DNA from 3 places in the Solibacillus sp. FSL K6-4121 genome. Region 3 is predicted to be linked to each of the others. Evidence: riboswitches for the same ligand, from Rfam matches in the RefSeq annotation. Region 3 holds a riboswitch; each other region holds the start of a gene.

What was found. Region 3 has a riboswitch for thiamine pyrophosphate ahead of thiT (energy-coupled thiamine transporter ThiT). Riboswitches for the same ligand answer to the same signal wherever they lie in the genome.
Region 1: linked by a shared signal. The riboswitch ahead of thiD (bifunctional hydroxymethylpyrimidine kinase/phosphomethylpyrimidine kinase) and the one ahead of thiT (energy-coupled thiamine transporter ThiT) in region 3 are both predicted to bind thiamine pyrophosphate.
Region 2: linked by a shared signal. The riboswitch ahead of tenA (thiaminase II) and the one ahead of thiT (energy-coupled thiamine transporter ThiT) in region 3 are both predicted to bind thiamine pyrophosphate.

Annotation. Positions count from the first base shown of each region.
Region 1 is NZ_JBBOCS010000002.1:1,474,616-1,482,421, reverse strand. It holds gene MHH95_RS17120 (hypothetical protein) at 1-156, opposite strand, end outside; gene MHH95_RS17115 (M14 family metallopeptidase) at 350-1,540, shown strand; gene MHH95_RS17110 (hypothetical protein) at 1,586-1,867, opposite strand; gene MHH95_RS17105 (YpzG family protein) at 2,050-2,202, shown strand; gene MHH95_RS17100 (hypothetical protein) at 2,274-2,435, opposite strand; gene MHH95_RS17095 (hypothetical protein) at 2,580-2,783, shown strand; gene MHH95_RS17090 (cell wall hydrolase) at 2,858-3,298, opposite strand; gene MHH95_RS17085 (glycoside hydrolase family 18 protein) at 3,469-4,758, shown strand; TPP riboswitch at 4,926-5,024, shown strand; gene thiD (bifunctional hydroxymethylpyrimidine kinase/phosphomethylpyrimidine kinase) at 5,113-5,925, shown strand; gene MHH95_RS17075 (bifunctional 2',3'-cyclic-nucleotide 2'-phosphodiesterase/3'-nucleotidase) at 6,104-7,806, shown strand, end outside.
Region 2 is NZ_JBBOCS010000002.1:640,045-647,850, reverse strand. It holds gene MHH95_RS12640 (histidine--tRNA ligase) at 1-898, opposite strand, end outside; gene MHH95_RS12635 (ThiF family adenylyltransferase) at 1,637-2,674, opposite strand; gene MHH95_RS12630 (thiazole synthase) at 2,671-3,438, opposite strand; gene thiS (sulfur carrier protein ThiS) at 3,442-3,639, opposite strand; gene thiO (glycine oxidase ThiO) at 3,647-4,753, opposite strand; gene MHH95_RS12615 (thiamine phosphate synthase) at 4,737-5,336, opposite strand; gene tenA (thiaminase II) at 5,358-6,050, opposite strand; TPP riboswitch at 6,123-6,221, opposite strand; TPP riboswitch at 6,275-6,373, opposite strand; gene MHH95_RS12605 (M14 family zinc carboxypeptidase) at 6,441-7,616, opposite strand; gene MHH95_RS12600 (efflux RND transporter permease subunit) at 7,717-7,806, opposite strand, start outside.
Region 3 is NZ_JBBOCS010000001.1:315,204-323,009, reverse strand. It holds gene MHH95_RS01775 (SMC family ATPase) at 1-1,323, shown strand, start outside; gene MHH95_RS01770 (hypothetical protein) at 1,383-1,517, opposite strand; gene MHH95_RS01765 (DUF4870 domain-containing protein) at 1,587-1,913, opposite strand; TPP riboswitch at 2,032-2,140, shown strand; gene thiT (energy-coupled thiamine transporter ThiT) at 2,252-2,812, shown strand; gene map (type I methionyl aminopeptidase) at 3,029-3,781, shown strand; gene MHH95_RS01750 (polyphosphate kinase 2 family protein) at 3,954-4,790, shown strand; gene MHH95_RS01745 (GNAT family N-acetyltransferase) at 4,861-5,415, shown strand; gene MHH95_RS01740 (beta-class carbonic anhydrase) at 5,492-6,061, opposite strand; gene MHH95_RS01735 (hypothetical protein) at 6,223-6,423, opposite strand; gene MHH95_RS01730 (aminopeptidase) at 6,552-7,787, opposite strand.

The DNA of each region.
Region 1 (7,806 bases), on a different contig from region 3:
TTTTTTGTATTCATCAATTGACATGCCTTCAATTTTTTCGTTGCTTTTTCGGTTTGCTCGAGCCAGCACTACGCGGTACGTAGCCGATTGGATCCGTTCACCAAGCATTTTTAACTCAGATAGTGCACGATGCAGCGATATTCTTTTCGTCTCCATGATGAACCTCCATACAATAAAAATTTAGTAGATTATACTATAACATAACTGCTCTCAATTTCACTATATAGGGAAATATTAGGAGATAAAGAAAGTGATTGAAAGTAATAAACCGTTTTCTCGAACCGTGTTAATAATCATTCCCCACATTCATATACTTTTCTATTGATTATTTTATAGAGGGAGGAGCTTTGTGGAGGTTTTTGTTAGACCGGGTGATTCTTTTTGGTATTATAGCCAAGTTTTTAATCTTCCTTATCAGCTAATTATTGATTCAAATCGTAATTTAAATGCACAGGCACTAATCCCGAACCAACCTGTCCAAATTCCCGGCTATGTAACAAATCCATATACGGTTCAACCGGGAGATAGCGTTTGGTCGATTGCACAAAGAATTAATTTGCCGATGGATGCGATTTTTCTGGTTAATCCACGTATCAGTCCATATGTACTTCAAGTCGGTATCCAATTACTATTACCTGTTCGTGTAACATGGCTAGTTGTAAATGGTAAACAAAATTATGATTACAGCACGATGGTACAGGATATTCGTACATTGCAGGCAATCTATCCATTCCTAGTAAATGAGCCGATTGGAAATTCTGTATTAGAAAAAGAAATTCCAGGACTCACGATTGGAAAAGGGCAGAAACGTGTTCATTTTAATGCTTCTTTTCATGCCAATGAATGGATTACAACACCGATTGTTATGACGTTTCTTAATGAGTACCTACTGTCGCTAACGAATAATGGTTCAATACGAGGGCTTTATACATTGCCATTGTATAATCAAACAAGTTTAAATATCGTGCCTATGGTAAATCCGGATGGAGTGGATTTAGTACTGAACGGACCTCCGGAAGATGCAACAATCCGCAATAATTTAATCGAATGGAATGGGGGGAGTACGGATTTCTCTGGTTGGAAAGCAAACATTAATGGGGTTGATTTGAATGACCAGTTTCCTGCTGAATGGGAACTGGAAAGAGAAAGAAATCCGAAAACACCAGGTCCACGCGATTATGGTGGGGAAAGTCCGCTATCTCAACCAGAGTCCATTGCAATGGCCGAGCTAACGGTTGAACGGGATTTTGCTCGTGTGTTGGCTTTTCATACACAAGGGCAAGTTATTTTTTGGGGATTCATGGGATTGGAGCCTCCTGAAACAGAACAGCTTGTCAACGAGTTTGCCAGGGTTAGTGGATATGAGCCGATACAGACAATCGAAAGCTATGCTGGTTATAAAGATTGGTTTATTCAAGACTGGCGTCGCCCAGGTTTCACAGTAGAACTAGGTCTTGGAACGAACCCTTTACCAATCAGCCAGTTTGGTGAAATTTATGAAGAAGCATTAGGGATTTTCTTAAGTGCACTTTATATGTAAATGAAATCCCCCCGTTACCACTTGTGATGGAACGGGGGGATACTTTTATGAATTTAAGTTTTCATCAATTTCCAGGATGTTTTGCTTTAGTTCATCTAGTTTGGATTTATTTTGCTCAACAATATCCATATGTTCCTGTTTTTGTTCTGCATTGGCAAGTGCATTTTCGGTACGCTCCAATGAATTGAATGCATGTTCTACTGCAAATTCTTCTGGGTGGGACATTGCCTGTTTTACTGCTCGCTCTGTTCTTTCAACTGAGTTGGATAGTAAACTAATCGGGTGATTTTGTTTCCAGCTAGGTGTGCCTGAACTTTTTTTAGCCACTGTTCCTCATCCTTTCCGTCTTCGGGACTGTTTTCACTGTTAGTATTGATCCTGATGAGTAATCCATCCGTCAAAAAAATTGCCAGTAAATGAATTCAAAAAGGACTTTGCTTTAAGAATAAATGAAGTAATTCGTACCATACTAATTTGGATTTCACTTTAAACATAGGGAGGCGGAACGAATGAGCAAAAAGGGTGCATTAGATCCGAAATCTCAAAAAATCCACCAAAACTGGACAAGAAATAAGCATCAGAAATCTCAGGTTAATGGTCAAACAGAGGTTACTCTGCAAAACCAAATATTGAGAATTAATGCGAAAGCTAAACAGTTCTAACCTTTGTTAAGAAGTAAATCAGGCCTTCACCAACAGTAGTATTCTGTTGTGAAGGCCCTTTTACTTTTTACTTATAATTTTTTACTTTTACCCTTTTCTACAAGGCGATGTAGTTCATTTAATTCATTTGCGATTTCTTCTCTCATTTTGTTTGGAGCAATTTTTTCATTCTTAGGTGTTTGAGGTAACGACCTCTTATTAGTTCCTTTGCTTGTGCTGTCGTCTCTGCCCATTTCGTATTCTCCTTTCGATTGGATTCCTTCTTAATATGGCATGAGATCAGTTTTTTATCACAAAAAGTAGGGAAGTAAACGAAGATGGAAAAAGGCATAAAACCCCCAATACTGAGCACATTAAATCAGTAGGAGGTGGAGAAAATGAGCAAAAACAACAAAAAGACATTGAATGAAAGAACACATAATCCTTTTGCTACTTATAAAGAACTGCATCATAACAAAACAAGTCATGATCGAAATCCAGAAGACAATGTAGCTGAATTTGCAGAAGAATTTGATGCCAAACTAAAAAATAAAAACAATAAAACAAATCATGACAAAAATCAGCAGTCCAACAAAAAATAGTTAATCTTGATTTTCTTTTCAAATAAAAAAGAGCCTTAATTAAAGGCTCTTTAATAATATGGAGAAAGGTAAAACTATCCCATATATACACTTTCACATGTTCCGGCTACAGGCTCGTAAAAACAATGTTGTTTAAATTGCCCTGTAAATGGTTGCCCATACCATGTAGGAGGACATTCCCCTGAAGGATTAAAATACCAGAGGGCATATTTTGCTGGATGGTCTCTCCAAAAATCTAATGTTTGCCTTGCCAAACGTTGTTCAGTAGGTCTTGCACGCTGATAAAACATATTTCCTTTTTGAACTGCTTCAAAAGAATAGTTATTTCCCTGAACTTGAAAAATAACCTGCTCTACTGTTCTGACGTCTCTAAAGTCTAAACAATCCGCGACAACTCGATTTACAATTACATTCCCAACATATAACATCCCTTGCTTACCTTCACCTTCAGCCTCAGCTCGCATCATTCTTGCCATCAAATCGACATCTGCATCTCGGTACTTAACTCTTGGCATTTTTTCACCTCATATTTATAGTATGAAAAAGTTTGCTAGGATGCGCATATCTTAATTAGTTTTGTATAAAAAATATTTCAAAAAGTGCTCTTATTCATTTATGACTTTTTCTCTCGCATTAATAGAGCATTAAGTTCATAAATTAGTATATAGAAAAAGGAGGACCGACAATTCAAATTCATGTTGTACAGCCAGGAGAATCGCTATGGGGAATTGCGCAAGCTTATGGAACGACGATACAGAATATCGTAGATGCCAATCAAATTCCTGAGCCTAATCGCTTAGTTGTAGGGCAAGCGCTTGTGGTTCCAGTAAATGGTCAATATTATATTGTTCAACCAGGGGATAGCTTATGGTCAATAGGACAACGTTTTAACGTGAATTATTTGACACTTGCACAAGTAAATGGTTTATCTCCAAACGCGTTATTAATGATAGGAACACGTTTATATATTCCACCCGCTGCGAAAACATCTGCTGAAATTTTTGCTTATGTTGAACCAAGAGGCGACGAAGTAAGTGAGCTACTAGTAAATCAAGTTCGTGAAACGAGTCCCTATTTAACGTATTTAGCCCTATTCAGCTATGAAGCAGGACGGGATGGTTCATTAAAGGCACCAGTAATTGAACCATTACCTAGTTTGGCGGCAGAAAATAATGCGAGTATTGCAATGGCGATAACGAATTTAGAAGATTATCAGTTCAGTAGTGAGCTAGCACGTGATATTTTTCAAAGTAAAGCAGTACAAAACTTACTTTTTGACAATATTATTGCAGAAGCAAAAAGAATTGGGAATGTTTCGGATATCCATTTTGATTTTGAGAGAATACCAGGTGACCAAAGGGAAGCCTATAATAATTTCTTGAGAAGCGCGGTAGAGCGTATGCATGCTGAAGGTTATACAGTTTCCACGGCACTGGCGCCAAAGTCGAGTGCGAATCAGCCAGGGGAATGGACGGTAGGTCATGATTATAGAGCTCATGGGGAAATAGTAGATTTTGTTATGCTAATGACATATGAGTGGGGGTATTCAGCAGGACCTCCTCTGGCTGTCTCCCCGCTCCCTCAAGTTGAACAAGTAGTTCAATATGCTTTAACGGAAATTCCGGCAAATAAAATTTTACTTGGGCAAAATTTGTATGGGTATGATTGGACGTTACCTTTTGTGCAAGGGGGAGAATATGCAGAAGCATTAAGTCCACAGCGTGCAATTGAAATAGCCAAACGTTATAATGCAGCCATTCAATATGACTATACCGCACAGGCACCTTACTTTAACTATTATGATGAGCAAGGACGTTCACATATTGTATGGTTTGAAGATGCACGTTCCATTCAGGCAAAATTTAATCTAGTAAAAAGACTGAATTTACGGGGTGTCGGTTACTGGAAACTTGGTTTACCTTTCCCCCAAAACTGGCAACTTATCGGTTCAAACTTTAATGTCGTTAAGAAATAAAATAGGAATAAATAAAAACTCAGATGAAATGCTTATAGCTCATCTGAGTTTTTATAAGTGATGTGGCAATTTACAATCGTACTTCGCATTAGAAGTATATTATGAATCTAAAAATTTACCATTTACTTGCTATGTAAATTTTATTCTGATACACTCGACGTAATTAAATGCATTTGCAGGGGGACACATTTGTGTTGAGAAGGTTAAAACCTGACCCTTAGAACCTGACCGTTAATACGGACGTAGGGAGCAAAGTACAATTATACATATGTACTTACTAAGACCCCGCGTATTTTACGTGGGGTCTTTCTTTTGCAGTGTCACTTAATAATATTTTTATTAGGAGTGGTAAAAATGATTGCATGTACTATAGCAGGATCCGATAGTGGGGGCGGGGCTGGCATCCAAGCTGATTTAAAAACCTTTCAAGAGCTTCGAGTATTCGGTACATCAGTGATTACAGCTTTAACGGCTCAAAATACAAAAGGGGTGCATGGAATCTATCCTGCTACTGCTGATTTTGTAAAGGATCAATTAAATGCAGTAATCGATGATTTTGATTTAAAAGCTGTTAAAACAGGTATGCTGTTTAATGCAGAGATCGTAGAAACAATTGTCTCGGTATTGGAATCTAAAGAAATACCACTTATTGTAGATCCAGTAATGATTGCAAAAGGCGGTGCTAGCTTACTGAAAGAGCAAGCAACAATAGCTTTAAAGGAAAAACTACTTCCGGTTGCTACGGTTTGTACACCGAATATACCCGAAGCAGAAGTATTGACCGGGCTAACGATCAAAACCGAGGAGGAAATAGAGCTTGCAGGGGAATATTTATTAAATTTAGGTATGCAATGTGTAGTGATAAAAGGTGGTCATTTAGCGGGTAAGCATGCGATTGACACGGTGTTTATTCGAGGGGAAAAGCCTTTTAAAATGAAAACAGAAAGACTGAAAACAATTCATACACATGGAACAGGATGTACATTTTCAGCAGCAATTACTGCAGAAATTGCGAAGGGGAAGCCATTAAAAACAGCGATCATTGAAGCAAAAAAGTTTGTCCAATTAGCAATTCGTTACCCACTGAATATTGGTCATGGATTTGGTCCTACAAACCATTTTGCCTACCAGGAGCACCGAGGAATTTGCGATGTGCAAGTAATTTAATTAATTTATTGAGTAAATTGTACCCGTTTCTTGAAGTGAATAGCTTGTGGCATTTTTTTAACTCTCAAAAAGTACTACTTGCCTAGATATAGTAATGTATCAATTTGCTCTTTTCTACTATTCTGGCAATTTAGTATGATGGACTTGTTGAACAATTTAGATAATAGGAGTGAAAAAAATGTGGAAAAAACTTTCTGCTTCGGCCCTTACATTAACACTTTTAACTAGTGGAATGGCTGGGGTATCAGCGGCATCTACTTCCAACAATGAAGAAATGACACGCGGAGATTTTGTGAAGGCAGTCATTGATGCATTAGGGGTAGAAGTAGGTTCTGGACAATCCGTTAAATTTAAGGACGTACCCGATTCACTGAAGCCATATATTGAAAAGGCTGTGGAACTAAAGTTAATTAAAGGTAAAACACCGACACAATTTGCACCAAATGAAAAATTGACACGCACACATGCCTTCCTTATTGCAGCTAGGGGTATACAGGATGAAAAACAATATTCCGAAAATGTATTAAATCAATTTAAAGATGCGAATAAAATTGGATCTGGGAATCGTCAAGAGATGGCAAAGGCAGTAGAGTTAGGCTTATTAACAGGCTATGAAGACGGGACGATCAAACCGAATGAGTTTGTCACGAAAATGCAAATGCAAAAGATTCTGCAGCGGTTTTTAGCGGAATATAACCCAGTTGAAGCAAATACGACCGTGGCATTGCGCATTTTAGGTACGACGGATATTCATACTAATATTATGAACTATGATTATTATAAAGATGCGCCAACGAATAGTTTAGGCTTGGCAAAAACTGCGCTGCTCATCGAAAAAGCCCGTGAGGAAAACCCGAATACGGTATTATTTGATAATGGAGATGCCATTCAAGGAACGCCTCTTGGCTCTTACATTCAATCCGTGAAAAAATTAAAAGAAGGAGAAGTCCATCCTTCTATTGCATCAATGATTGCGCTAGATTATGATGCAGCGACTTATGGCAATCATGAATTTAATTACGGTTTAGAATTTATTGATGAAGTAACAGATGATGCACCATTCCCGTATGTTAATGCGAATGTACGAAATGCTTTAACTAAGAAATTAATGTATGAACCGTATGTCATGATTGAAAAAGAAGTACTTGATTCTACAGGAAAAAGTACGATGATTAAAATTGGTGTAACAGGCATTGTCCCTCCACAAATTTTAAAATGGGATAAAGCAAATTTAGAAGGAAAAGTAACGGTAGATGATTCTGTAGAAGCGGTAAAAACAATCGTTCCAGAGATGAAGAAAGCTGGCGCGGATGTAGTAGTTGTACTGTCGCACTCAGGTATGGGTGATGATATACATGAAATCGGTGAGGAAGATGTATCCTATCTATTAACAAAAATCAGCGATGTAGATGCGGTTATAACAGGACATGCCCATGATGTATTCCCAGGAAAAGTAGATAGCACTTTACCGAATGTGGATATTGATAATGGAACAATGAACGGTGTACCTATCGTAATGGCAGGTAAATTTGGTAGCCATCTAGGAGTAATTGATTTAGAGCTTGAGAAAAAAGCTGAGTCTTGGGATGTGATTTCAGGAAAAGGTGCCGTGCGTGAAATTGCAAAAGATAATGAAAATGTAAGCAGTGCAGTTGTGGAAAGCGTAAAAGAAGCCCATGAAGGGACAATTGATTATGTGCGTCAGGCAGTAGGAACAACTACAGCAAATATACATAGTTATTTCTCACAAGTGCAGGATGACCCTTCCATTCAAATCGTAACAAATGCCCAAGCGATTTATGTAAAAGATAAAATTAAAGGAACACCATTTGAAAGTCTACCTGTATTATCAGCGGGTGCGCCATTTAAAGCAGGAACGAG
Region 2 (7,806 bases), on a different contig from region 3:
AGCGTCCACCACTACCAATACTTGATTTAATTACACCGTCTGCTAAGAAAATTTCATAAATAGTTCCTGTATAGATTTCCAGACCTCGTGCTAAAAACGGATTGAAAATACAAGTTTCGGTAATATTAAGCGCGTTTAAATAATCCATCAATTCACGTACTTCAGCTACACCTTGTTTTATGAAGTTATTTTCTTCTTGAAATGTTTCAAAATACGAAAGCGTTGGTGCTGCGTCTAAAAAAGCTTCTATATTTTTTAACGCCTTTTGACTTACTCCCAACTCCGATAATTCCTTCGCTAATGTTAAACGGTCGATTTTTTCCATCTTGTCTAAAACTAAAATAACCCGATTCATTTTTTGTTCTTCCACTTCAAGCACTTGCAGTAAACCGTACAAAAGCTTGCGGTTATTATATTGAATTAAGATGTTTACATCTAACTTTTCAAAAGCATCGACTGCCATCATCATTAGTTCAGCTTCTGCAGCTTGTGATTTTACACCAACGATATCAACATCACATTGCGTAAACTCACGGAATCGTCCAGCTTTAATCGGACCATCACGAAACACCTTCCCGATTTCATAACGTTTAAATGGCATCGCAAGCCCTGGATTCATCGCGACTACTTTTGCGAATGGAATGGTTAAATCATAACGAAGTGCCAAATCACGTTCGCCACGATCAGTTAAGGTGTACATTTCCTGCAAAATTTCTGCCCCACCCGCATATTTGGAAGCCATTAAATCGGTATAATTAATCATCGGTGTTTCTAATGGTTTACAGCCGTATAAAATAAATGTATCCTCCAACGTTCGGCGAATTTTACGTCGTACAACCTCTTGCTCCGGTAAAAAATCCTGTGTACCCCTTACATTTTGATAATCCATTTTCTTCATTGCTGTGTTCCCCCTTTATTTTTGGCAATAAAAAAAATCGTCTATATAAAGCTCCTATAACGGCTTTATGTATACGATTCCACGAAAAATAGTCTTCCTATTCGATATTAATAAATTAATAAAGATAGCAAGACTACTTTGTATGATGATGTGTTGTAGAAAATATGGATGCCTTTAATTTCAGCATAAACATTCCTCCTTAATAAGTTGCTCATTACTATACAGGAACAAATTTCAATTATCAACAACTAATATCTTTTATGGAAATATTACGGTTAATAACTATTAGTGTGGGAGAAGAAATTGAAAATAAGATTTTCTAATGAAGTCCGTTCTGCTGCGCTCCGGGAAAAGACGATGAAGCAAGTGTTATTGAGGTTCCCGTCCGTTGTAATCCGTTCCGAGGCAGGCTTTCCAGGCTTGCCTCCCAAGCTTTTTTAAATTGAATTGCGTAACGAGATAAATAGAGGAATGAATTTCCGTTATTTTTAAAATAACATGAAAAATAGTAAAAATAAGGGAACATATTGCCGTTATTGACCTAAAAAACAAGAAATTTAATGATTTTATTGAAAATAGCGGTAAAACGTTCCCTTATTTATCCTAAAATAACCGACATCATTCAAATAACGGTAAAATCTTCCTTTATTTTAGGAGGGCAATTAATCAGACCAAATAGGTTAAGGGTACGAATTTATGTTTCGTACTCTCTTGTTCACCACATTTCATTTGAAATATTTACACTTGCACTCTTTGATTGCTTCCGCCTATTTGTATAAATCGATTATAAACAACTCTTGCTAACATAGGGTCTGCTACACCATGGATAATGGCGCGACCATCCTCAAAGAAAACGATGCGGTATGTCTCAAACTGACACGATAGTAAATATGGATTTACTATTAGCTTTGTCACTTGCTTACTTATGTTTTCTGCAATTTGTTCTAGCGAATACTTATACGATTGGCCAGGTCTTAGCTGAACCGCATCCCGCCCGCAAAGCACCCCTACCTTCATTTGTTGCTCTAATTGGAGAAAAGGGTAAATTGGTTGTTCACCGCAAGTAAGGCAATGTGGATTTTTAAGCTTCGATACATGAATCTTTGCGTGCTCTTCCTTCCACAGGTCGACCGATTGAACAATTGGTTGCAATGGGATTCCTGAAAGCCATTTCATTACGGATGTCACTTGATACGCAGCCGTAACTAGAACAATTGGGCTAATGACACCCACTGTATCACAGGTCATCGTGTCCATCGGTAAATGCTGCAGTAAACAATGTAAGCATGGGGTTTCTCCTGGGACGATAGGCAATGTAAGACCATAGCTCCCGACACAGGCACCAAATATATACGGAATTCCTTGCTTATTTGCCGCATCATTAATGATTAAGCTTGTTTCAAAATTATCCGTTGCATCGACAACAATCATATACCCTTGCATTAATGTTTCTATATTTAGTCCGTGCACATCCTCCACAATACCTTCAATAATAATTTCACTGTTTATTTGCTCCAGTCTTTGTTTAGCTACGATAGCCTTTGGTAATTTGCGATGGACATCTGTCTCGACGTAGAGCTGCTGGCGCTGTAAATTGCTCCATTCAACATAGTCTCTATCAACAATCGTCAAATGCCCAATTCCTGCTCTCGCCAGCATTTCAGAACTCGCTGAGCCAAGTGCACCTGCCCCAATAATTAAGACTTTTGCTTGCTGGATACGTTGTTGCGTATTTTCTCCTAAAAATAAGGATTGTCTTGCATAACGATTGTTCAAGGCGTCACCATTCCTGCTGTCGGGCTGCTCGGAGTTGCATACTCTTTTTCTTCTATTCTGCCTGCCTCAAAGCCTAATCTGCCAGCATCTATCGCGAGCTTCATTGCCTCAGCCATTTTTACAGGATCCTTTGCGCCAGCTACAGCTGTATTCAGTAATACCGCATCTGCTCCCAACTCCATCGCATAGGCAGCATCTTTAGGCGAGCCAATCCCTGCATCTGCAATAACCGGAATCGTTGACTGATCTATAATAAACTTTAAATTCATTGGATTAATAATCCCTTTGCCTGAGCCGATTGGTGAAGCACCTGGCATAATCGCATGAACACCCAAACTTTCAAGGCGTTTAGCTAGAACGACGTCATCCGATGTATACGGTAAAACGATAAATCCTTCTTCTAACAGCATTTCTGACGCCTTTAAGGTTTCAAGGGGATCCGGTAGCAATGTATGCCAGTCTCCAATGACCTCGACTTTAATCATGTCACACAATCCCGATGCCCTAGCAAGTTTTGCTATACGCACCGCTTCCTCTGCCGTTTTGGCTCCTGCTGTATTAGGCAATAGCGTATATTTCGTCAAATCAAGCTGTTCCAAAAAGTTAGGCTGCTCTTCTGAAAAAATATTCATTCTTCTTACGGCAAACGTTAAAATTTCTGCCTGTGAGACTTCTACTGCCTTTTTCTGCAACTCAAATGACGGATATTTCCCTGTCCCTAACAGCAGTCTAGACTGAAATGTGCGATCTGCGATTTTTAACATACTTCATCCTCCTCCAACAAAATGAACAATCTCTACAACATCACCTTGTGATAAGCGCGTCGTTTCATAGCTTTCTTTCATAACAATTTCCTGATTCACTTCTACGACAACAATGCGATTTTCTAAGCCATAATGTTTCAGTAATTGCTGAACATTTTCAAAAAGCTCGAGTTGCTTTCTCCCATTCACTGTAATAGACATCGCTTACTCATCTCCTGTTCGGTCGATTGATCTGAAAAGCCTCGACCCATTCTTTTTTTACAGTCCTATTTAATATAAAGCTCGTAATCATCTCTCCTGTTGCTGGTGCTAATAAAATCCCGTTTCTATAATGTCCTGTCGCAAATAATATCGATTCATCATGTGGATGAAAGCCTATAAATGGTTTTTGATCGAATGTTTGTGGACGCAATCCTGACCAAGCAGCATTCATCTTCATCTGACCAATTCCAGGAAAGAGTTCCTTCGCTTTTTGAATTAATGTTTCCATGCCATCTAGACTTACGTGTTCTGACCAATCATTTTCCTCCATAGTAGCTCCAATAACTAGCTCCCCATTATTTCTAGGAACGATATAGTATTTATCATGAAAAATAGTGTGTTTTAAAAAAGTGCTTCTTCCTTCCACAGCAATACATTCCCCTTTGACCGGTGTTATTTGCTGCTCTACTCCTAGCTGCTGAAAAAAAGGATTACTCCAAACACCCGCAGCAATAACAACCCGTTTTGCTTTGATCATCCCTAGTGTTGTATCTATTTGAAAAGAATCCAACTGCTTTTGAATCTTTAACACCTTTGTATGTTCAAAAATGGATGCACCGTAAACTTGTGCCCCTTTAAAAAAGGCCTGACATACACGATACGGCAATACACTAACATCCTCTTCAATATAGGCAGCTCCTATTATATGCGGGGAAACATCGGGTTCTAGATTTCTTACTTCATTTGCCTCAAGCCATTTCACAGTAGGCAGTGTGAGTATTGCTCCTAATTCTTTCTTGTCACGTTCAGAAAAGGCCAGCTTTAAAATCCCTCCCTTTTTGCAGCCAATATCAATGCCACTTAGCCCGTATAGTTCATCCTTTAACTTCGTATAAAGCGCCTGACTGTATCTCGCAAAAGTGAAGAACTCCTTTCCATCGCCTTCATATTCCGAATGTGCTCCAAGCATACCCGCCGCTGCACTTGTCGCTTTTAGTCCAATTCGACTTTCCTCAAGCACGGCCACCTCAACTTGATTCTTTGCTAAATAAAAAGCAATTGCACTTCCAATAATCCCTCCGCCAATTACGACTACGTCATAGCTTGCTTGCATCTTTAATGGCCTCCCTGTATTGGTTCGCTGCTGCACACGGATGCGTTTCCGAAAAAATACCCGACATAACTACAATCCCATCTGCATTTACATCATGGAGTGCCTGGACTCGATCTACATGAATTCCTCCAATCGCGAAGACGGGAATTTTTAAGTTCTTTTTCATTTCATTAATAGGAGAAAGACCGTTTGGAACCTTTCCCTTTTTGCTGTTTGTTTCAAAGCAATGTCCATAAAGAACATAATCAGCCCCTTGCCGCTCTGCCTCCATTGCGCCTGTATAATCATGAACCGATTTCCCTATATTGAGATGCGGAAATTTCTCTTTCACCTGTTGTACAGAAAACCCTATTTCGGGTAAATGTACTGTGGGAATATCGCTATACAAGGCGATATCCACAAGACTATTTATGATTATTTTCTCTTTTGGAACCTCTCCTGCATCCAAATATTCAAGTAGAGTTATCACTTCTTTTATTGTTTTTGTCTTTTCACGTATTTGTATATAATCCACACTTTGCTGTATCTGAATAATTTTTTGCGCTAATGCTAAAATCGGCTGACAATCATCTGTTACTGCCATTAACTTCATACACCTATGCCCTTATAAAATCGTAGCATGCTCATTCATATACACTTCCTGTTGCCAATCCTGACAAGTCCAGGACATTTCCCAAAACTGCCATTCATAATAGCAACTGCGCTTGAAATGGGCTGTCAATTCACGTTCATCATTTCCTGGCATCTGTGCAAATCGATTCATCATTTCCTTTTGTTTTTCAATTGTTTCCTCCATCTCAGCAGAGGCATATAAATCAATCCACTGCTGATACAACTTAACACCCGGTGTTGCTTTTCGTAATGCGACCCCGATTTCCTGATATAACCACGGACAAGGTAGTATCGCAGCGTATGCGTCGGCAATCGCCCCTGTATAAAATGCTTGATACATATGACTAACATAATTGTACGCTGCAGGTGCTGTTTGGAAATTTCTGATTTCTTCAGGTGTAACGTGCAATTCTTTAAAAGTCGTACGGTGTAGCTCTAACTCTGCTTCCCGTATAAAGTTCGCGGTTTCCAGGAAATAAGCTACATCCTCATCCTCATTAGCTTTTGCTGCCAGCATCGCTAGTAGTTTCATATAATGCTTTAAATAATAGGCGTCCTGCAGCATATAAAATTTAAACTTTTCCAGCTCCAATGTTCCATCAGCAATACCTTGTACAAATGGATGCTTCAAACTGGCCTCCCAATAATATTCCGTTTGCTTTCTTACTTCTTTACAAAAATCCATCCTATTTCCTCCTTGGAGGCGTAAGCAAAAAAGGCACCTCTACAAAAAGTAGAGATGCCTAAAAAAGTGCATATGTACGCACTTATTGCTCCCTACGCCAGTATTAACTGTCAGGTTCTAAGGGTCAGGTTTTAACCTTCTCAACACAAATGTGTCCCCCCGCAATTAAAAAATTTGCAAAAGAAAAGCTCTCCAAAAAGATGGAGAGCGCCACGTACGATTATTAGCTTGTACATTTTGCTCCCTACGCCCGTGTTAACGGAACAGGTTCTAAGGGTCAGGTTTTACCTTCTCAACACTTACGTGTCCCCCTGCAAATTCATTTAATTACTACTAGTCTACTGATAATTCTGAATAAATGCAACGGTAATTTAAATTTTTTCCTACTGCCTACCATTTTCTCGCTTCATTCGCTACGTAAAGTCCGACAGTTTTATTTTGCTTCCAAACATTGTTCCAGCGTTTTAGTGGCACCGAGGCTTCACCGGCATATGGTGCAATTTCAACCGTCATCGCAGGTCGGTCTTTAACTTTTGTGAAGTAGTCCTCAGAAGCTGCGATTGGTTCGTTTTTTGTTGTTACGGGCATCATTTTATAGCCTGTAATTGAGGAAACTCCCTTTACTAGCTTTTTAGTACGAGCAAATTCGGTCTTCGCTCGACTCCAATATATAATTTGACCGGAAGAATGATAGGATACATAGGCTAAATGATTGCCGCGATCAATCAGTCTTTTCATTGCAAGTGCTTCAGGCTCTGTATTCGGCGCCTTACCTTTATATTCTTTAAACGAAGGCTTTGTCATTTTTATTAATTGCCAGTTCACATTGAATTGACGATTTAAATCGACACCATTTATATTTGCTTTCCAACGATTAAAATTGGAGCTCCCATTCATCGCTCTTAACTTGGCCATAGGTGTTTTCACTTTTCCACCTTGTGAAAGTGTTACACCATCTGGGTTAACCATTGGTACAAACACAATACTTACCTCACTTAATATCGTTTTTACATCATATTTTTCTATCTTCGTACCATTCAAGTAAGCCTTTAAATATGTATCAATCATTTCCATCAGCACATTGGTCGTCATATGTTCCCGACCATGGAAAGCTGCATCGAATAAAACTTCCTTTTTACCAGTTCCGAGCTTTATGGAATAGAGAGAACGCCCTTCAACTGATTGTCCGATTTCCTGTAAATTCGTAATTGAAGGATACATTTGTGATATTAGCTTTAACTTTGAGGCTACCTCATCAAATGTTAAAACTTTCGAACCGTCGACTAATTGGTCATAGTGGACATCGGTTAAAGTAAGAAAAGTGGTTTTAGACGAATTTTTTACGATACCTTGCTTACCATGTATCCCGGTTAATAAAAGCTTCTCACCTTTTGCTACTTTTTTTATAACAGCCCCATTTTTATCTTTCAATTCTATATTCTTTTTTGCAATCACTTGTACCGGATATTTTCCAAGGTCAACCTTTTCTGTAGCAGCATTTGTAGTCATTGGATTAATAATGGCTGCTGCAAAAAATATTAAACTAAAAAGCAATATTTTTCCCATGAAATTCCTCCCACTTAGGTGTATAAAACTTAACTTCTATACCCTTAACTGTACAATAAAAAACGGCCTGTAAGAATATTATTCCTACAGGCCGCCCATATTAATTGTCTTTTACATCTTTACGATTTTTCTTCAGCATTCTTGATAATACTTCATATACAATCGGAACGATGATTAAAGTTAGTACTGT
Region 3 (7,806 bases):
ATTGACCCTTCATCTCTTGACGAATACGAGCAGCAACTATCTATATTGACGAATCAATTATCGATGCAAAAACAGCAACAAGCGCAATTAGTAATAGAAAAGAAAAAGTTGGAACAGCTATTGGAAAACAAAGAAGTGCTTCAAGGTCGGATTGAAAAAGGGCAGCAATATGTATCGGAAATTGATCAACAATATGCACAAGAGAAGGGAAAGCTTGAGCAAAGTGAAAAGTCTTTACTGCCGCAATTTTCTACGGTTCAACAAGTTACAGAAGCATTGACAAGCCTCCAGCAAAAGTATCATCATTTGAAAAATACAATACAAAAAGCGTTGGAAGCATTGCAAAATATCCAATTAGAAGAAAAGTCTTGTGAAGTTAATTATCAACATGCAATGAATAATTTAACTGACAAACAACAGGAAAATAAAATAACGCAAGCTTCATTTGAGTCTGTACTCATACAAGAAGGCTTCCATTTAGAAGCATATAAGCAAGCACTGCTTCCATTGCATGTTCAACAGCAAATTCAGGAAACTTTAGATAACTATAAGCAAAGTTTTCATACTTTAACAGTGCAAATTGCAGAAGAACATCAAATGCTAGAAGGAAAAGAATTGGTGGACTTAAAAGCTTTTGAGCAACAAATTACGCTTCTTACAGAGCAAGTAGAAGCACAATATTCAGAAATGAAGTTAGTTCATTCTTACACATTGCAGTGTGGGAAAACTTTAGAAAAGCTTGAAAAGTCAGCTCGACAAATAGAAGATTATAAAGAAAAATTAATGCAAGTTGAACATGTTTATGATTTAATTCGTGGACAGAATGAAGCGAAAATTTCTTTTGAGCGATTCGCGCAAATAGGTTATTTAGAAAAAGTAACACATGCTGCAAACGAGAGACTTCGAGTTTTATCAAATGGTCAATACTTTTTAAAGTCAACGGGTCGCAAGGAAGGAAATGCTCAAAGCGGGTTAAGTATTGATGTATATGATAGTAATACAGGGCAAACACGCGATGTAAAAACATTGTCCGGCGGTGAGAAGTTCAATGCATCACTTTCATTAGCTTTAGGAATGGCGGATGTTATCCAAAGTGTTCAAGGTAGTGTGCATATCGATACAATGTTCATCGATGAAGGCTTTGGTACATTGGATGAAGAGGCATTGCGCCGCGCTATCGATATTTTAATCGACCTACAGCAGACAGGACGCTTAATCGGTGTCATTTCACATGTCGCCGAACTTAAAGCAGCTATGCCGGTCATTTTACAAGTACAAAAGTTAAAAGAAGGCTATAGTAAAACGGAAATTATTATTAAATAAAAGTTTTCAAAAAAAAAAGACATTTCACTCGAATGATAGGGTGAAATATCTTTTTTACGTTAGCGTTTTGTAGCTCGGCGTGTAGCAGTTGCGGGTTGTGGAGTAGAAGATTTTTTATCCATCATTTTCTTTATGATTGGATAAAGTATTGGACCATACTTAATTGCTGTTTTAACAAGTTTGTTAATTTTCATAAGTGTTCACTCCTTAACGAATATCATTTCGTATAAGAAATATACCCAATTATGAAGCTTTCATAAACATTAACGTAGAACTTTAATAGCTTTCACTAAATTCCAAATCCCTACTATTGAAACCATAATAACTAAAACTACAATGGCAATAAAATGTGAACTGACAAAGAAATCTTGCATAGTCAACGTTTCATGCGTTAAAAAAAGTGAAACGAAAAAGTAAATAATATACAAAATACCAAAAGCAATCGGGATAAACTGTGTAATAAAAGCCTTTTTGGAGTGCGCCCTTACAAAATCATCTTTTGAAACTATATATATAATAAACGGCAAGATAGACGGTGCAAAATAAAAGCTTAAATAGCTTAAAGCACTCAAACCTTTTGATTGATTCATTTCATTCACTCCTTTGCTTGTATACGCATCTGTCTGGAATTTAGTTTCAAAAAAATCGGCTGTTGAAAGTTGGAAAATTATTCGATACAATAAGTTTGTTCAAACAATAATTATTTAGATGTACCACAAGGGGAGCCGAGTAAGTCGGCTGAGATTGTGCACGTAACTGCACTGACTCTTTGAACCTGTAAGTTAGCACTTGCGTAGGGATGTGGATAGAAACCGACTGTTCAAACGATAGTCAGGCTTTTGTCCTGATTATCGTTTTTTATTTTTGCAGATGAATTTCTATTCCTTCTTCACTTCTGTTACATCGGAAAAAAGAAAGGAGCATTGTTATGGACAAAAAAAGATTACTTATGATGGTGGAAATAGCGATTTTCGCTGCCGTCGGACTGGTGTTGGATCAAATATCATTTAAAATGTGGGCACAAGGTGGATCGATCAGCTTTGTAATGGTTCCTATTATTTTAATGGCAATTCGTTGGGGGCTAACAGCAGGTCTTGCAACTGGCCTACTAATTGGAATAATGCAAATGATGTTTGGAGCGTATATCGTCCACTGGCTTCAGGCAATTCTGGATTATGGTCTTGCTTTTACTGTAGTAGGTTTAGCCGCAGTTATAAGAAAGCCTTTATTGCAAGCAACACAGTCACTCCATAAAACAAAGATGGCACTCTATATTATAATAGGTACGTTATTAGGTGGAGCTTTACGATTCGTTTGCCACTTACTTGCCGGAGTTGTCTTCTTTAAGGAATTTGCAGGCGACGATAATGTATGGACATATTCAATTCTCTACAACGGTTCCTACATGCTGCCAGCAACAATTATTACAGCTATTATTGCCGTTCTGTTATTCACTTCTGCACCACGTTTATTGCAAAAAGTACAATAAATTAAATTATTATAATAGAACTAGGTTTGCAGTGCGGATTTCCACACTTCAAATCTAGTTTGTTTTTTATTATAAATGTACATTAATCTATATATCATTTTTGCACATAATTCCTGTATTTAAACACATCATTTAAAAAAACAATGAACACTTACAACCGATTTTAAGTATGTTATAGTTAAGGGTAGACATTGTTTAAGAGGAAGGAAGTTACACATGATTGTTACAACTCAAGAAGAAATCCAAGCGTTTAAAAAAATAGGACGTATTTGTGCTGAAATTCGTGAAGCGATGAAAGCTGCGACAGTACCTGGCGTGACGACAAAAGAATTGGATGAAATTGCAGGACGTATGTTTGCTGATGCTGGCGCTATTTCAGGCCCAAAAGGTGAATATGACTTCCCAGGCTATACTTGCATTTCGGTGAATCATGAAGTGGCACATGGTATTCCAGGTAATAAAGTGATTCAAGAAGGAGATATCGTCAATATCGACGTATCAGGTTCTTTAAATGGATATTTTGCAGATACAGGAATTTCCTTTGTTGTTGGAAAAGGCTATGAAGATAAGGAAAAACTTTGTGCTGTAGCAAAATCTGCATTTGAACGTGCAATGACAAAAGTTAAAGCAGGTTCAAAATTAAATCAAATTGGTAAGGCAGTTGAGCGTGAAGCGCGTGATCACGGCCTAACGGTAATTATGAACTTAACAGGTCATGGTTTAGGTAAATCATTGCATGAAGAGCCTAACCACGTATTAAACTATTATGATGCTTGGGATACAACAATTATGAAAGAAGGGATGGTTTTAGCAGTAGAGCCGTTCATTTCTGCAAAGGCAGAGCATATTGTTGAATCCGGAGATGGTTGGACATTTATTACTCCGGATAAATCATTAGTTGCACAAATAGAACATTCGATTATTGTAACGAAAGATAAACCAATTATTTTAACAACATTAGAAGACTAATTAAAAAACGTGGAAGCATATAATGCGGCCACGTTTTTTACTTTTGTTCTATAGGGAGATTAGATTAACATAAAATAATCAAACGATTCAAATAAATTACAGCAACAATTACCATTTCTAAACACTTTCAAGTAAAATATATATAATGATTCGCAATAGAGGGGGCCGTTGAATGCAAAACCTAAACGATCTGGATCTGACATTAAAATTGGATAAGAAGCTCTACAAAAAGCAATTGAAAGAGTTGCAGTATGAAATGCTTAATATACAGCAATTTTTATACAACAATAAAATCGGTCTCATCTTCGTATTTGAAGGCATGGATGCAGCAGGCAAAGGGGGCGCAATAAAGCGATTAACAGAACACATTGATCCACGTGGTTTAATCGTTTCACCAATTTCCGCGCCACAGCCACACGAAAAGCGTTATCACTATATGCACCGTTTTTGGCGGAAGCTGCCTCAGCATGGCCAGATTGCCATCTTTGACCGTTCTTGGTATGGTCGTGTATTAGTGGAACGCATTGAAGGCTTTGCAAAAGAACATGAATGGAAGCGTGCTTATAACGAAATAAATGACTTTGAAAAGCAATTAACGGATGAAGATTATATTATAGTTAAGTTCTGGGTTCATATTGATGCGGATGAGCAATTGAAGCGCTTTATGGAAAGAGCGGCAGACCCATATAAATCATGGAAACTCACAGATGAAGATTGGCGAAATCGTGAAAAGTTCCATTTATATATGGAAGCGGCAGATGAAATGTTTGCTAAAACAAATACAGAAAATGCCCCTTGGTGTTTAATCCCTGGCAACGATAAATTTTATGCTCGAGTACAAGTGCTAAAAGAAGCGGTTGCTCAAATCGAAACACAAATTACTAAACGAGGTCTTCAGCTTACCAATGTTTTTGAAAAACATAAGGTACTTGCGGCAGATAGTGAAAAACCTGAATTTATAGAAATACAGCCAAAGCCAAAAAAGAAAAAATCAAAAACAGATAAGTAAGTTTGGCTGTGAAATGTAGGTGAGTTAAATGAAAAGCTTAATCAAGCTATTTCGAAAGAAGGAGGGTCCAATGGTTCAACTTATTGGGCAACAATGTTCATTGCGTACATTTACACTGTCTGATGCAAGAGCATTGACTAAGCTATTAGTGGATAATAAATTTTATTGGTCAACATACGAGCCGTTACATCGGGATGAATTTTATACAGAAGAGACACAGTACAAGAAAATAATGGAAAGCATGCATCTTTTGCAAACAAATAGAGAGTTTTCGTTTGGGATCTTCCATAATGAAACAGGTAGACTGATTGGTCATATTTCGCTCTATTCAATAAAACGATTGCCATACTCCAGCGGTTTTATCGGATATTCTATGGATGAAAAATTTATAGGAAGAGGCATTGTAACCGAAGCGGTACGTTTAGTAATGGAGTTCGCATTTTCAACTTTAAATATTCATCGTATTGAAGCATATGTCGCTCCTCAAAATGTGGGATCTATACGCGTTTTAGAGAAGTCAGGATTTACGAGAGAGGGTTTACTCCGAGAATTATTATTTATTAATGGTAAATGGGTTGACCATTATATGTACGCAATATTACAGCGAGAATATATAAATAGGTGATTTTATACAGTTGTATGATTATAAAAAAAGCTATAGCACTTACCCAAAAAAGTCCTGTGGGTAAGGCTATAGCTTATTATTTTACTTCTTCAGATCCATCAGTTACTAAATCTAATTTACCAGTTGCAGGATCAATAATAAGACCGTGTACAGGAACACCAGCAGGCATTAATGGATGTTTTCTTACTAAGTCAACGCTTTTTAAAACACTCGTTTTAATATCGCCGAAACCACGTAACCATTCTTTTAAATCTACGCGTGCATAATTAATAACATCTATCGTTTCTTGTTTTACTCCACGTTCAAGCATATGACCGATCATAACATTTGAATCAACGGCACTCATACCGCAATCATAATGACCAATAACATATACTTCATCAGCCTGTAATTCATACACGGCTACTAATATACTGCGCATAATGCCACCAAATGGGTGATTTACGATTGCGCCAGCACTTTTAACAACTTTTACATCCCCGTTGCGCAAGTTCATTGCTTTTGGTAATAATTCTACTAAACGCGTATCCATACAAGATAAAACAACAATCTTTTTATCAGGGAATTTCGTTGTTGCGTATTCTTCATATTGCTTTTCAGCAACAAACTTTTCATTAAACTCTAGAATATTTTGTAATGCAGACATTTATTCGTACCCCTTTCGTTTCTGTATTCATTTTAAAATATTATTTAGATAATTCAAATAAATGCGCACAATTATAGTTAAAAATCCAATAAATAAAGAGAACTAAAGCAGTAATTCAGCAATAAAAAACAACCGCTCAAATAGAACGGTTGTGAAAAATATTAATGATGGTGGTGACCATCTAGTGATTTTTCGTTTGGCGCGAATGCATTAGCCTTTGAATCTACTATAACAGAGTCATGAGATTGTAATCCGATTCGTAAGTACATAATAAACATTACTAAAAGAACGAGAATAACTGCTGAGAAACCTAAAACTAACGTATAATAATCAGACAAAAACGGATGACGGTGATCAAACATCATAAAAACTCCTCTCTATTTAATAATAAGAATCATTAACCAATTATAACCTAATAAATTGGAACATTGTAGGGGGATTTATGCATTTACTACAGAATAAATTGTAAATATGGCGACATCTTGAAGATTTAGAATGCCCAGTTTCCATCACGGAAAACAGCTTCTGCCTGACCATCTTCAGTAATGCCATCGATATTCATTTGCGCAGAACCAATCATAAAATCAACATGCGTAATACTGTTATTTAATCCGTGTTTTTCTAATTCTTCCTGTGACATCGTTTTCCCGCCTTCTAAACAAAATGCATAAGCACTGCCAATGGCTAAGTGGTTTGATGCATTTTCATCGAATAGTGTATTGTAAAATAAAATATTCGATTCAGAGATAGGTGAATGGAAAGGTACAAGTGCCACTTCCCCTAAATAATGAGAGCCTTCATCTGTTGCTACAAGGTTTTTCAAAACTTCTTCGCCTTGTTCAGCTTCAACTTTTATAATACGCCCTTTTTCAAATGTAATTTTAAAATTATCAATTATATTGCCACCGTAGCTAAGTGGTTTTGTACTAGATACATACCCGTTTACACCATTTTTATGCGGTACTGTAAAAACTTCTTCAGTTGGCATATTAGCCATGAATTCTTCGCCTTTTTCATTGACACTGCCTGCACCGCACCATAAATGACCTTTAGGAAGCTCTATCGTTAAATCCGTTCCAGGCGCTGTATAATGCAGCTTTGCATAGTTTTTATTATTTAAGTAATCTACTTTTTCATGTAAGTTATCATTATGCTCTGCCCATGCTTGAACAGGGTTGTCTAAGTCAGCTCGTGTCGCTTTAAAAATAGCCTCCCATAATGCTTCCACTTGTTCATTTTCAGGTAAATCTGAAAATACTTTTTTAGCCCATTGTTTAGAAGGAGCTGCAATGACAGTCCAGCTGATTTTATCTGACTGTACGTACTGGCGGTATTTATTTAACGCGATTCCGGCTGCTTTTTGGAAAGTAGCAATACGTTTTGAATCGATACCAGCTAGTAGATCAGGACTTTGCGAAACGATGCTCATAAATGCTGCACCTTGTTCAGCCAGCCACTCACGCTCCTGGACTTTCCATGGAGGGAAGAAATCAAAAGAATCATCCGGTGCTAACTCGTAACGAGTACGCGTAATTTGGTCATCTGTATAATCTACAAATACTTGCTTTGCTCCAGCCTCATAGGCGATTTTAGTCACGACCTGTACAAAAGGTGCTGATTCAATAGAAGCTGCGATATACAAATATTGATTTGGTTGAATATTTACACCGATTTTTACAGCTAATTCCGCATACTTTGTTAACTTACTTTCGAACATTGAATTCATTTAAACATTCCCCCAGTAA